4 regions of the Vibrio crassostreae genome follow, and region 2 is predicted to be linked to each of the others. Evidence: predicted binding sites of a transcription regulator. Region 2 holds the regulator's gene; each other region holds the start of a gene.
What was found. Region 2 encodes PurR, which represses purine synthesis genes. Its sites were predicted from a motif close to TNANGNAAACGTTTNCNTNA; they were not measured.
Positions count from the first base shown of each region.

Region 1: the regulator PurR is predicted to act here: its motif matches at 1,908-1,927, upstream of metK (methionine adenosyltransferase).
Region 3: the regulator PurR is predicted to act here: its motif matches at 1,883-1,902, upstream of purT (formate-dependent phosphoribosylglycinamide formyltransferase).
Region 4: the regulator PurR is predicted to act here: its motif matches at 1,366-1,385, upstream of OC193_RS18310 (formate--tetrahydrofolate ligase).

Region 1 is NZ_AP025476.1:3,015,461-3,018,670, reverse strand. Features, by position in the region: gene OC193_RS13400 (DUF2189 domain-containing protein) at 1-226, opposite strand, end outside; gene metK (methionine adenosyltransferase) at 595-1,749, opposite strand; gene tkt (transketolase) at 2,108-3,210, shown strand, end outside.
Region 2 is NZ_AP025476.1:2,324,612-2,327,821, reverse strand. Features, by position in the region: gene OC193_RS10350 (TVP38/TMEM64 family protein) at 1-120, opposite strand, end outside; gene OC193_RS10345 (TfoX/Sxy family DNA transformation protein) at 255-845, opposite strand; cyclic di-GMP riboswitch class I at 973-1,058, opposite strand; gene purR (HTH-type transcriptional repressor PurR) at 1,229-2,233, opposite strand; gene torD (molecular chaperone TorD) at 2,549-3,196, opposite strand.
Region 3 is NZ_AP025476.1:1,520,304-1,523,513, reverse strand. Features, by position in the region: gene OC193_RS06935 (LrgB family protein) at 1-626, shown strand, start outside; gene cdd (cytidine deaminase) at 913-1,800, shown strand; gene purT (formate-dependent phosphoribosylglycinamide formyltransferase) at 1,968-3,143, shown strand.
Region 4 is NZ_AP025477.1:591,561-594,770, reverse strand. Features, by position in the region: gene OC193_RS18315 (inosine/guanosine kinase) at 1-1,122, shown strand, start outside; gene OC193_RS18310 (formate--tetrahydrofolate ligase) at 1,416-3,164, shown strand.

The sequences.
Region 1 (3,210 bases), 690 kb from region 2:
CTTGCCATTGGACAAGTTGAACAATCGCAATTGCCGCTCCCATAAAGCACAATCCGTAAAATGCGCTGATTAATGGCATTCTTACTAAGTCATGCAGAGCAAGCGACAACCAATGAAAGGGTGCGGAAATACTGATTTGGTTGCAAGGAATGGTGCGAGCGTAATCCTTATCGCTGACCTTGTGTTTTTTATCGTTCAGTTCGGATGGGTGCGCGGTACGAGGCATAGATCCCCCTAGTTAAATAACGTCCTAGTTATAATTCCATAAGGCTCATCGATGTGGCTTGTGTGAGAGTTATGGTGTTGAGCTAAATTGCTCTTTGTCATCCCAGTTATTGTTCTAGCGTGCATTTAACGAGCGTTATCAGACTGAATTAATTTAAGTTAAATGTGAGCTTGATCGCCTAGGAGTTACCTTAACTATTGTCAGTAGTGCTAGAAAACACAAATTATCAGCGGCTTTTTATACTAAGTGGTTAACGGTAAAGAAGGGCGTTGGAGAAGGGTATTGTGAGTGAAAGTTCGGTAAGTACATAAAAATAAAGCCCTTACTAAGCAGTAAGGGCTTTAAAGAAACAAATCGCAGTGGCTAAATTATTTTAGGCCAGCGAAGTCCGCAAGGATTGCTGCTTTGTCAGTCGCTTCCCAAGGGAACTCTTCACGACCGAAGTGGCCGTATGCAGCAGTTTGCTTGTAGATAGGCTGAAGAAGGTTCAGCATCTCTTGAAGGCCGTATGGACGTAGGTCGAAGTTTTGACGAACTGCTTCAATGATGATTTCGTGCGCTACTTTCTCAGTACCGAACGTTTCAACCATGATAGATGTTGGATCAGCAACACCAATAGCGTAAGACAGTTGAATCTCACAACGATCAGCCATGCCAGCAGCAACGATGTTTTTCGCAACGTAACGAGCCGCGTAAGCTGCAGAACGGTCAACTTTTGATGGATCTTTACCTGAGAATGCACCGCCACCGTGACGAGCTGCGCCGCCGTAGGTATCAACGATGATCTTACGACCAGTTAAACCACAGTCACCCATTGGGCCACCGATTACGAAACGGCCTGTTGGGTTGATGAAGAAGTTAGTATCTTTGTTGATCCACTCAGCAGGAAGTACTGGCTTGATGATTTCTTCCATTACTGCTTCGCGTAGGTCAGGCGTTGTTACTGAATCACAGTGTTGAGTAGAAAGAACAACAGCATCGATACCAACGATCTTACCTTGGTCGTATTGGAACGTAACTTGAGATTTCGCATCTGGGCGAAGGAAATCAAGTTTGCCGCTCTTACGTACTTCAGCTTGCTTCTTAACAAGAAGGTGAGAGTAAGTAATTGGAGCTGGCATTAGGATAGGAGTTTCGTTAGTCGCGTAACCAAACATGATACCTTGGTCGCCTGCGCCTTGCTCTTTAGGGTCTTCTTTATCAACACCTTGGTTGATGTCTGGAGACTGCTTACCAATTGTGTTTAGAACAGCACAAGAGTCAGCGTCAAAGCCCATATCAGAATGAACGTAACCAATTTCACGTACTGTTTCACGAGTGATTTCTTCGATATCAACCCATGCAGACGTTGTCACTTCACCGCCAACCATAACCATGCCGGTTTTAACGTAAGTCTCACAAGCAACACGTGCTTTTGGATCTTGTTCCAAGATGGCATCAAGAACAGCATCAGAGATTTGGTCTGCAATTTTATCTGGATGACCTTCTGAAACAGATTCAGAAGTGAATAGGTGCTTAGCCATGAGAGCTCCACTTTTAAGTTTTTGGTGTAAATAGTTTATGGCGTCGCAAGCTAGGAAGCGCCGCCATTAAATACAGTATATTTTGTAGGTGTTTCTACATCTAGACGGCTATTCTAAATTCCAGCGGTCGAATTACAAGCTCTTTTTTATGATATGTCATAACTAATCGTTTGCGTATCGATCGAGATAAGCCACTGCTAAGTGATGTAAATGTTCGAAAATTGCGAAAAATGACCGTTAAAATGCCAGTAAAACGTTTGCAGTCGCAATAGTCGTTTGAGAGAATACCCGCGCTAATAAAAATGAAAACTTTAGCAATTATCTCTTTTTTAAATCGCTTATGTATCCAGGAGCAGACATGCCTTCTCGTAAAGATCTAGCCAATGCAATCCGCGCACTTAGCATGGACGGTGTTCAACAAGCAAATTCAGGCCACCCAGGCGCACCTATGGGCATGGCTGACATCGCTGAGGTTCTTTGGCGTGGCCACTTGAACCACAACCCAGCAAACCCAGAATGGGCTGACCGCGACCGTTTTATTCTGTCTAACGGCCATGGTTCAATGTTGATTTATTCTCTGCTTCACCTTGCAGGTTACGAGCTTTCAATTGAAGACCTGAAAAACTTCCGTCAACTGCACTCTAAGACTCCAGGTCACCCTGAGTACGGTTACGCTCCTGGTATCGAAACAACGACTGGTCCTCTAGGTCAAGGCATCACTAACGCTGTTGGTATGGCAATGGCTGAGAAAGCACTGGCGGCACAGTTCAACAAAGAAGGCCACGACATCGTAGACCACTACACTTATGCATTCATGGGTGATGGCTGTCTGATGGAAGGTATCTCTCACGAAGCATGTTCTCTAGCAGGTACGCTAGGTCTTGGTAAGCTGGTTGCTTTCTGGGATGACAACGGCATCTCTATCGATGGTGAAGTGGAAGGTTGGTTCTCTGACGATACACCTAAGCGTTTTGAAGCATACGGCTGGCACGTAATCCCAGCAGTAGATGGTCACGACTCTGGCGCTATCAACGCAGCGATTGAAGCGGCTAAAGCGGATCCTCGTCCTACGCTTATCTGTACTAAAACTATCATCGGTTTTGGTTCTCCAAACAAAGCGGGTACGCATGACTGTCACGGTGCTCCACTAGGTGCTGATGAAATCACAGCAACTAAAGCAGCATTGGGTTGGGAACACGGTCCTTTCGAAATCCCAGCAGATATCGCAGCTGAGTGGAATGCGAAAGAAGCAGGCGCAGCGAAAGAAGCAGCGTGGAACGCGAAGTTTGACGCATACGCAGCGGCTTACCCAGAGCTAGCAGCTGAATTCAAACGTCGTACTAACGGCGAGCTACCCGCTGAGTGGGAAGAGAAAGCAAACGCAATCATTGCTGATCTTCAAGCTAACCCAGCAAACATCGCTTCACGTAAAGCATCTCAAAACGCACTAGAAGCGTTTGG
Region 2 (3,210 bases):
GTCATTTAACACAGCTTGTTGGGCCTTAGCATTTTCAAGCGTTAAGTACTGGCCGAAATTGATGCCTAACACCACGATGGTTACGACCAACACAATACCCAATATCATTTTCTTACTCATTGATACTTCCTCTAAATTTTCAATGCATACCGATAGTATAGATAGACAGGCAAAGCATAGATTAACTTTCATCAGATATAAAAAAAGCCGCAGTAAATGCGGCTTAGTTATGTATATAGATTGCACTGACAATGTTAATTGACCCGATTGATAAGCTCTTCGCGACGCTGCTGCGGTATAACAGACCAATGTGTACCATTGATCGCGCCTTCTAGCGCCCAAAGTAGTTCAATACTGACAGAAGACGCATGCGATTCTTTGATGGCGTTAAATGCGTTTACAGAGCCAGATTCATATAAACGTTCTACAGAATCGATCCCTGCCTTTTTCAACATACGCTCGGTAGCGAGTCGAAGATTAGGCAGATCTTTGAGTCGGGTCGGCTTAGCAGAAGACTGCTCAGCTTTTTCTTCTTTAGCAAAACCTAGAGACGTGGTTGCAAGTTGCAAGATTTTTTCTTGGTCTTGCCATAAGCCTTCAGGTAAAGCGAAATATTTAGTAACGACAGGGAAACCACGTTTTTTGTAGACGTATGGTTGAAACCCTTGTTGTTCGAATTGTTTCGTTGTGCCTCTGTCTGCGCGTATGTGCAACTGGTCATTTACAACCAGAGCAAACATAGTGTCATCAGCAAAAAGACCGAAGCCACCAAACATTGAGCGTGATTTTATTTTTCCTAGGGACTCAAATAACTTCATCGAGTCCTTTAGTATCGGTTTATCCATGTTATTTATCTCGGTGTATTTGAACTACGCCACCAAATAAGCAGGTCCGAGAGATTAGCAAAATGTTGCAATTACATTGTCAATAAGCCGTAAATTACTAAATTATTAGTAGTTACTGCATTTTGCCATCGGTAACCCCGCTACCATACCAACGAGTGGTTTAGGCCGGAAGCTTTGCGTCTCACTCTTTCGAGTGGTTTGCCCTGTGCGTGACTGATTGAATAGAATAAAGTTTTTGTTGAATGAAGCTCACAGTTGATATTTCAAAATGTGACATTGCTTCAATTAATGATCTTTCCATTGTGCATATAGGTTCATTATAGTTGTTGATAAAAAAAGCGCACCTAAAGGTGCGCTTGATGACATTAAACTTGAATTATCAATTAATTTAACGTTTTAACTGTACTTCGCTCAACAATTTCAGGGTGCATTTCGAAGACGCGTTTTTCGTGGTCTTTGTCTTTGATGCGCTCTAATAGAATTTCGAATGCATTCTTACCAACACGACGTTTTGGTTGGTGAACTGTCGTTAACGGTGGAGAGAAGTATTCAGCCAGTTCGATGTTGTCGTAACCGATCACTGAGATATCTTCAGGAATGCGAATGCCTTTTTCTTGCAGGCGGCTCATTAGGCCGAGTGCCATTGTATCGTTAAAGCAGAATACCGCCGTTGGGCGATCTTCCATCTCAACGATTTGTTCTGCAGCAAGTACTGCTGTATCACACTCGAAGTTGCCTTCGATGATCATATTTTCATCGGCAGAAATCTTAGCTTCGTTGAGTGCGCGCTTGTAACCGGCAATACGTTCAACACATGCTGCTTTGTCTAAGTGGCCACTTAAACATGCAATCTTAGAGTGACCGCGTTCAATAAGGTATTTGGTCGCTAGGTAGCCACCTTCTTCAGAGTTATCGATGATCTTATCAGCCTGAGAGCTCTCAGGGCCCCAGTCCATGATAACTTTAGGGATGTCAGCGTGACGGTCTAACATCTCTCTTAGTTCTTCAGTTAGGTCAGAACACATAACTAAGATGCCATCTACACGTTTCTCTGCAAGCATTCGAATGTAGTCACGTTGCTTCTCATAGATACCGCCCGTATTACACAGGATCAAAGTGTAACCTTGACGGTAGCAGTAGCTCTCAACACCATCGATAACTTCAGAGAAGAATAAGTTAGTTGATTGAGTCACAAGCATGCCGATAGTGCGTGTGGTATTACACTTCAAACTACGAGCAACAGCACTTGGTGCATAGTTGAGTTCATCTACGGCTTTGTTTACTTTTTCTTGAGTTGCTTCTGCAACAAAGCGAGTTTTATTGATTACGTGAGAAACGGTTGTTGTTGATACGCCGGCTAAGCGAGCGACATCTTTTATAGTGGCCATGGTTTTATCCTATTAGAAGCTACTTTCCCCAAGTACGGAATAAAGTAGCCGTTAAGCTACCTAACTAAGAGCTTAAATTTGTAGGGCTCTTTGGGTACTAAAGTGCTAAAAAACAAAAAACCGCTATTGAGCGGCTTGTCTTAACACCGAAATGCTCTGAACTTTAATAAGTATAGCATTTCGTGAATGTTTCATATTTTATCGTTTGCGGTCACAATTTTAGACTGACTAGAAATTACTCGCAATAAAATTCACCCAGAAATCCGGGTGAATTGTCACATTCTACTGAATTTATTTACCTAGTCATCCAATAAGCTATTCACCAGCTAAATATTGAGTGTCTAATTGACAGAATGCGAGTAGCAAAGATGAGACGGAGGCGTAGAAACCGAATTCATCAACGTCATGACATTTCACGTTGAACTTTGGTACCCAAGTCAGCAGTTGTTGTTCGATAAACTGCTGTTGAACGGCAAATGAATTCTCTAGCTCTTCTTCAATATCCGTTTCGTTTGAACGAATGATCAAGTTACCAAGGAAATCGAGTTCGATAGCAATGTGGTCTGCTGGCTCTTTTAGATCTTGGTTCACCACTAAATTGTGCTTAGCCATGATCTCTTCCATATCTTTTGCAGGCTTATCATTCAAAAGGCCAGTTTCACCGATATACATAGAAGCGTAAGGAAGAGCACCGTGTTTATCTGTTTTTAAGAAAAGATCGCAAAAGTCTGCAGACAATTCTAGTTGAGCATCTTCACGTGTTTGTAGGCGGTTAAGCGCATCCACTAGCTTATCAATCGCTGGCTTTAGTGTTTCATTTTCGCCTAAACCAGTCAGGAAAGAACGAATTTCAACAGAGTGGTAGTGATCGAGTTCTTCTTGAGTGAGCTCTTTGGCAAATAAGCTTGATAGCCACCAGTATATTTCTGCTCTTTGCTCGTTGAACGCTTTCGTATCTTTCATTTGTTAGATCCTGA
Region 3 (3,210 bases), 800 kb from region 2:
AAAAAGTGAACTCACCACTGTGTAACCCGTTATTGATCAGCATTGGCATCATTATTCCAATTCTGTTGTTCTTCAAAGTCCCTTTCGAGACCTACTACGCAGACAACACTTGGATTACTTACATGCTTCAGCCTGCGGTTGTGGCGCTTGCTTATCCGCTATATGAACAGTTACCTCAAATTCGAGCGAACTGGCGCATCATCACCTTTGCTTGCACGCTGGGCAGTGTGATGTCGATGACAACAACAGCACTGATTGCGGTCGCCTTTAAAGCAGATCTGAGCCTAATTGCCAGCCTACTAGGTAAATCGGTCACTACACCTATAGCAATGGAAGTCTCAAGTCATTTAGGTGGTGAAGCGGCTATTGCTGCGATTCTGGTTTTGATTGTTGGTCTGTTTGGGGCAATTTTTGCTTACCCAATCTATAACCTGATTGGTATTAAGAGCCCAATCGCCAGAGGGTTAACAATGGGAACGGTATCTCACGCATTAGGTACTGCGACATGTGCTGAAAAGAATCAAGAAGATGCGGCATTCAGTTCTCTAGCGCTTGTTCTCTGTGGCGTCATTACCTCGATTATCGCACCGAGTATATTTTCGCTTGTAGTTTGGTTCTATTCTTAATCGAAACAATCACTACGCGATTCAGCCCAACCAGAATGCTGTTACTTACAGTGTCTGTTTGGGCTTTTTATTCGCATTTATTCAGCAAGAGCAGTCAAGTCACGGTCTTTTACGAGCAATAAGTGCGATATCAACTGTATAAATGGCTCTTGTAATCGATTTCAAGTGTGACCTCACTCTAATTATGCAAACCAATGTAACAACAACAATTCAATAGTGATCCTTGTCACAGAAAATTCCTGAGTATTGCATAAACTTAAAGCCTAAGGTCAATTAAGGATTCAACATGAACAGTCGTATTACCCTGGCGCTGGAAAGTGCTCCAACAGAAATCAAAGCACTTTTGAGTGACATCGTATTAGCAGACAACTTTGACGCGACATTGTCTCCAGAACAATTTGCTAGCTTACTGCAAGCAAGTGGTTTAGCGGATGACGAGCTACGTATTGCGCTACTTCCTTTTGCCGCAGCGTATTCTTACGCTCCGTTATCTGACTTTTATGTTGGTGCAATCGTGCGCGGTTTGTCTGGTACTCTGTATTTTGGTGCAAACCTTGAAATCGCCGGAGCTCAACTTGGTCAAACGGTTCACGCAGAGCAATCTGCAATCAGCCACGCTTGGATGAAAGGCGAACAAGGTATCTCAGATATCACGATCAACTTCAGTCCTTGTGGTCACTGTCGTCAATTCATGAACGAACTGACAACAGCAAAAGAACTTAAAGTTCAGCTTCCACAGCGTGATGAAATGTCTCTGCAGGAGTACCTGCCAGACTCGTTCGGCCCTGCAGACTTAGGTGTAACAACTGGCCTAATGACTAAGCTTGATCATAAGTACACGACCGAAGAAACAACGCCTATTGTTGTAGAAGCGCTAGCAGCACTAAACCGCAGCCATGCTCCTTACACCAAAAACCTAAGCGGTGTTTCACTACAACTAACGTCAGGTGAGATCTTCACGGGTGCTTACGCAGAAAATGCTGCGTTTAACCCGAGCCTGCCCCCTCTGCAAGTGGCATTGATTCAACTTAAACTGGCGGGCTTCGATTTTGAACAAATTGAAAGTGCTGCTTTGGTTGAAATCGCAGAAGGTAGCATCAGCCACCTAGCGGATACGCAATCTACATTAGAAGCGATTAATCCCGACATTCCAGTGACTTACTTAGCAATCTAAGTACATCTAATTAACAAAAATTTAAATAAGCAGCCCTATTTAACAGGGCTGCTTTTTTTATATCTGTAATTAACGCAACAACTTGCGCAAACGTTTGCTTTTGTCATTGAAATAAGTATGATCACCCCGTTTTCAATCAATCGTTCAAAAGATCGGAAGGAATTTCTATGTTTGGTACTGCTACTCGTGAAAATGCTACTCGTGTACTTCTATTAGGTTCAGGTGAACTCGGAAAAGAAGTTGCTATCGAGTGCCAACGTTTAGGTTTGGAAGTTATTGCTTGTGACCGTTATGCAGACGCACCAGCAATGCAAGTTGCGCATCGTAGCCATGTATTAGACATGTTAGACGGCGATGCACTGCAAGCTATCATAGAGCTAGAAAAGCCAGATTATGTGGTTCCTGAAATTGAAGCTATCGCGACCAGCAAGTTGGTAGAGCTAGAAGCGCAAGGCTTAAATGTCGTTCCAACGGCCAATGCAACCAAGCTAACGATGAACCGTGAAGGTATTCGCCGTTTAGCCGCTGAAGAGTTGAAACTAAGCACTTCGCCTTACCGCTTTGCCGACACCTTTGAAGATTTCGCCGCTGCCGTTGAGTTCGTAGGTATGCCTTGCGTTGTTAAGCCAGTAATGAGTTCTTCAGGTAAAGGCCAAAGCGTTATCAAAACCGAAGAAGATATCCAAAAATCTTGGGACTACGCGCAAGAAGGTGGTCGTACTGGCGCGGGTCGTGTGATCGTCGAAGGCTTCATCGACTTTGATTACGAAATCACACTACTTACCGTTCGTGCAGTCGACGGTGTGCACTTCTGCGCCCCTATCGGCCACCGCCAAGAAGACGGTGATTACCGTGAATCATGGCAGCCACAGATCATGTCAGACAACGCACTGAAAGCCGCGCAATACACGGCAGAGCAAGTGGTTAACGCGCTAGGCGGTCACGGCATCTTTGGTGTTGAACTGTTCGTTAAAGGCGACCACGTGATCTTCAATGAAGTGTCCCCTCGCCCACACGACACTGGCTTGGTTACTTTGATGTCTCAAGACTCGTCGGAATTCGCACTACACGTTCGTGCCTTTACAGGTATGCCAATTAAGTCAATTACTCAATACGGCCCATGTGCATCAGCGGTTATCTTAGGCCAAGGCACATCAACGAATATCCGTTTTGAAGGCCTTGCAGAGGCGCTAGACGCACCACAAACGCAAGTCCGTCTGTTTGGTAAGCCTGACATTGATGGTCGCCGTCGTCTTGGTGTGGCGTTAACTCGTCGCAACAGCACAGAAACAGCGATCGAAGATGCCATTGAAAGCGCGGCAAAAGTAAAAGTGATTTACTAACCAGCTATTCAATTCTGAACAATCACAACTTCAAATCTGAACAATAAAAAAGACGGGCTATCGAGCC
Region 4 (3,210 bases), on a different replicon from region 2:
AAAGGTCACTCACTAGTATTGGAAGAAAGTAAAGCAGATGCGCTGTATGAAGAGTTAGTTGAGCGCGGTTTGATCACGCATCAATACCCTGGCGATACTATCGGCAACACACTGCACAACTATTCCGTACTTGCAGACAGCAAATCTGTACTGCTTGGCGTTATGTCTAAGAAGATTGAAGTTGGCTCATTTGGTTATCGTTATCTTTGCCGCACTTCTTCTCGTATGAATCTAAATCACCTTCAAACTGTTGATGGTCCAATCGGTCGTTGCTACACGCTTATTTCTGAAGATGGCGAACGTACGTTTGCAATCAATGAAGGTCACATGAACCAACTTCTTCCAGAGAGCATTCCTGAAAAAGTGTTCGAGAAAGCGTCTGCATTAGTTGTCTCGTCATACCTAATGCGTGGCAAACCTGAAGATCCGATGCCAAAAGCGGTACAAAAAGCGATTGAATACGCGAAAGCGCACAATGTGCCTGTTGTACTAACACTTGGTACTAAGTATGTGATCGAAGGTAACGCTGAATGGTGGCAAGAATACCTGAAAGAGAACGTAACCATCGTCGCGATGAACGAAGACGAAGGTGAAGCGCTCACAGGTGAAAAAGACCCTCTATTGGCGGCTAACAAAGCGCTTGAATGGGTCGACCTAGTTCTATGTACTGCTGGCCCTATTGGCCTATACATGGCAGGTTACACTGACGAACCAGCGAAACGCGAAACCACACTGCCATTGTTACCGGGTAACATCCCTGAGTTCAATAAATATGAATTCAGCCGCGCGATGCGTAAGCAAGACTGTAAAGACCCTGTAAAAGTGTACTCTCATATTGGCCCTTACCTAGGTGGCCCACTTGAGATTAAGAACACGAATGGGGCTGGTGATGGTGCACTTTCAGCACTACTTCACGACATGGCAGCAAACAGCTACCACCACGTGAACGTACCGAACTCAGAGAAGCACGAGCATACTTGTCTAACTTACTCTTCTCTTTCTCAAATTTGTAAGTACGCAAACCGTGTAAGCTACGAAGTGTTGACTCAGCACTCTCCTCGTCTTTCTCGTGCGCTACCTGAACGCGAAGATAGCTTAGAAGAAACATACTGGGATCGTTAATCGACCATATTAGGGGTTAACTGATTGAGGTTAACGCCAAGTCAGATTACCTATTCCTTGAAGGGCTGCTATATGCAGCCCTTTTTGTATTCAACACCAATATAACTACAACTGTAGGTAATCAGATCGAATATTTTGCTCGTTTAAGATTTGATCTCGCGCAATGACTCTTTAGATCTGTTATCTTCCAGCACATAATTCGTGTGGTTTGCCTTTACTTGGCAGATTTATACAGTACTATCGCCACGCAAACGTTTACGTACCACCTTTCGGTTCTGATATAAGGATCAAATATGCTGTCTGATATTGATATTTGTCGCTCTACTCCCCTTAAAAACATCAGTGAGGTTGCCAAGCAAGCTGGCCTACAACACAACGAACATCAGCCATTAGGGCAATACAAATCTAAAGTGTCTCTCACATCACTTGAACGCCTCTCCAACCAACAAGATGGTAAATTGGTCGTAGTCACGGCGATTACACCCACGCCACTCGGCGAAGGTAAAACGGTGACCACCATCGGGCTCGCACAAGGTCTTGCCAAAATTAACCAATCAGCGATGGCGTGTATTCGTCAGCCTTCAATGGGCCCTGTATTTGGTGTTAAAGGTGGCGCAGCTGGCGGTGGCTACTCTCAAGTCGCTCCTATGGAACAGTTGAACCTACATCTAACTGGTGACATTCATGCTGTTACGGCCGCTCACAACCTTGCCTCTGCAGCAATTGATGCACGTTTGTATCATGAACAGCGTGAAGGCTTAGAAGCCTTTGAAGCGCGCTCAGGCTTAAAAGCACTGGATATCGACCCAACTAGAATCGTATGGCGACGTGTACTCGACCATAATGACCGCGCGTTACGCATGATCACGGTAGGCAAGAACGAAGCAGACAAAACAATTAATGGCTTTGAGCGCGAAGATGGATTTGATATCTCAGCCGCTTCAGAGCTGATGGCTATCCTTGCTCTAGCAGATGACCTTCAAGATTTAAGAAAGCGCATTGGACGAGTGGTACTTGCTTATAACAAACAAGGCTTGCCGTTAACCGCAGATGACTTCAATGTTGCAGGCGCAATGACCGTAACAATGAAGGATTCTATTGAACCAACATTGATGCAAACCCTTGAAGGCGTTCCTACCCTAATTCACGCCGGGCCTTTCGCAAACATCGCACATGGTAACTCTTCAATTATTGCCGATAAGATTGCTCTTAAACTGAGTGACTTTGTGGTAACTGAAGGCGGTTTCGGCTCAGACATGGGTTTCGAAAAAGCATGTAACATCAAGGTTAAGGCATCCAACAAGAAGCCTGACTGTGCCGTTGTTGTTGCGACACTACGCGGATTAAAAGCGAACTCAGGTTTGTACGATTTAAGACCGGGCACCCCACTACCAGATTCAATCTTTAATGATGACCAAGACGCGCTTGTTGCAGGGTTTGAGAACCTAAAATGGCACATAACCAACGTTAAGCAATACCAAGTGCCAACAGTTGTTGCGATTAACCAATTCCCACAAGACTCAGCTCAAGAGCTCGATGCTTTGAAACAGATGATCACCGACTTCGACCCAAGCGTTAGCGTTGAAGTGAGCGAAGCATTTGGTCAAGGCGGCGAAGGGACGACTCAACTGGCTCGCGCCGTGGTAAAAGCTTGCCAAAAGGAGTCTGAATTTGAGCCTTTGTACCACTCTGAGCAAACCCTAGAAGAAAAGCTAATGGCTGTCGCTGAAGTCGGTTATGGCGCGGCAAGTATTTCACTATCTCCACTGGCTAAAAAACAACTAGCTGAATTCAAACTGCATGGCTATAGCAACCTATCAGTTTGTTTGGCAAAAACACCACTATCGGTCTCAACAGAAGCACACATAAAAGGTGCTCCCGCTCAATTTGACGTACCCGTTAGAGAGCTAAAATTGTGTGCTGGTGCTGGCTTTATTTACGCGTTGTGTGGCAATGTGATGACCATGCCAGGCTTACCTGACAAACCAGCGTTCATGTCGTTAGATATTGACAGTAATGGAAATATCGTCGGCCTAAGCTAAATACCCTTAGTTAGATAAACGACAAATAATCGCGATTAATTTGGCT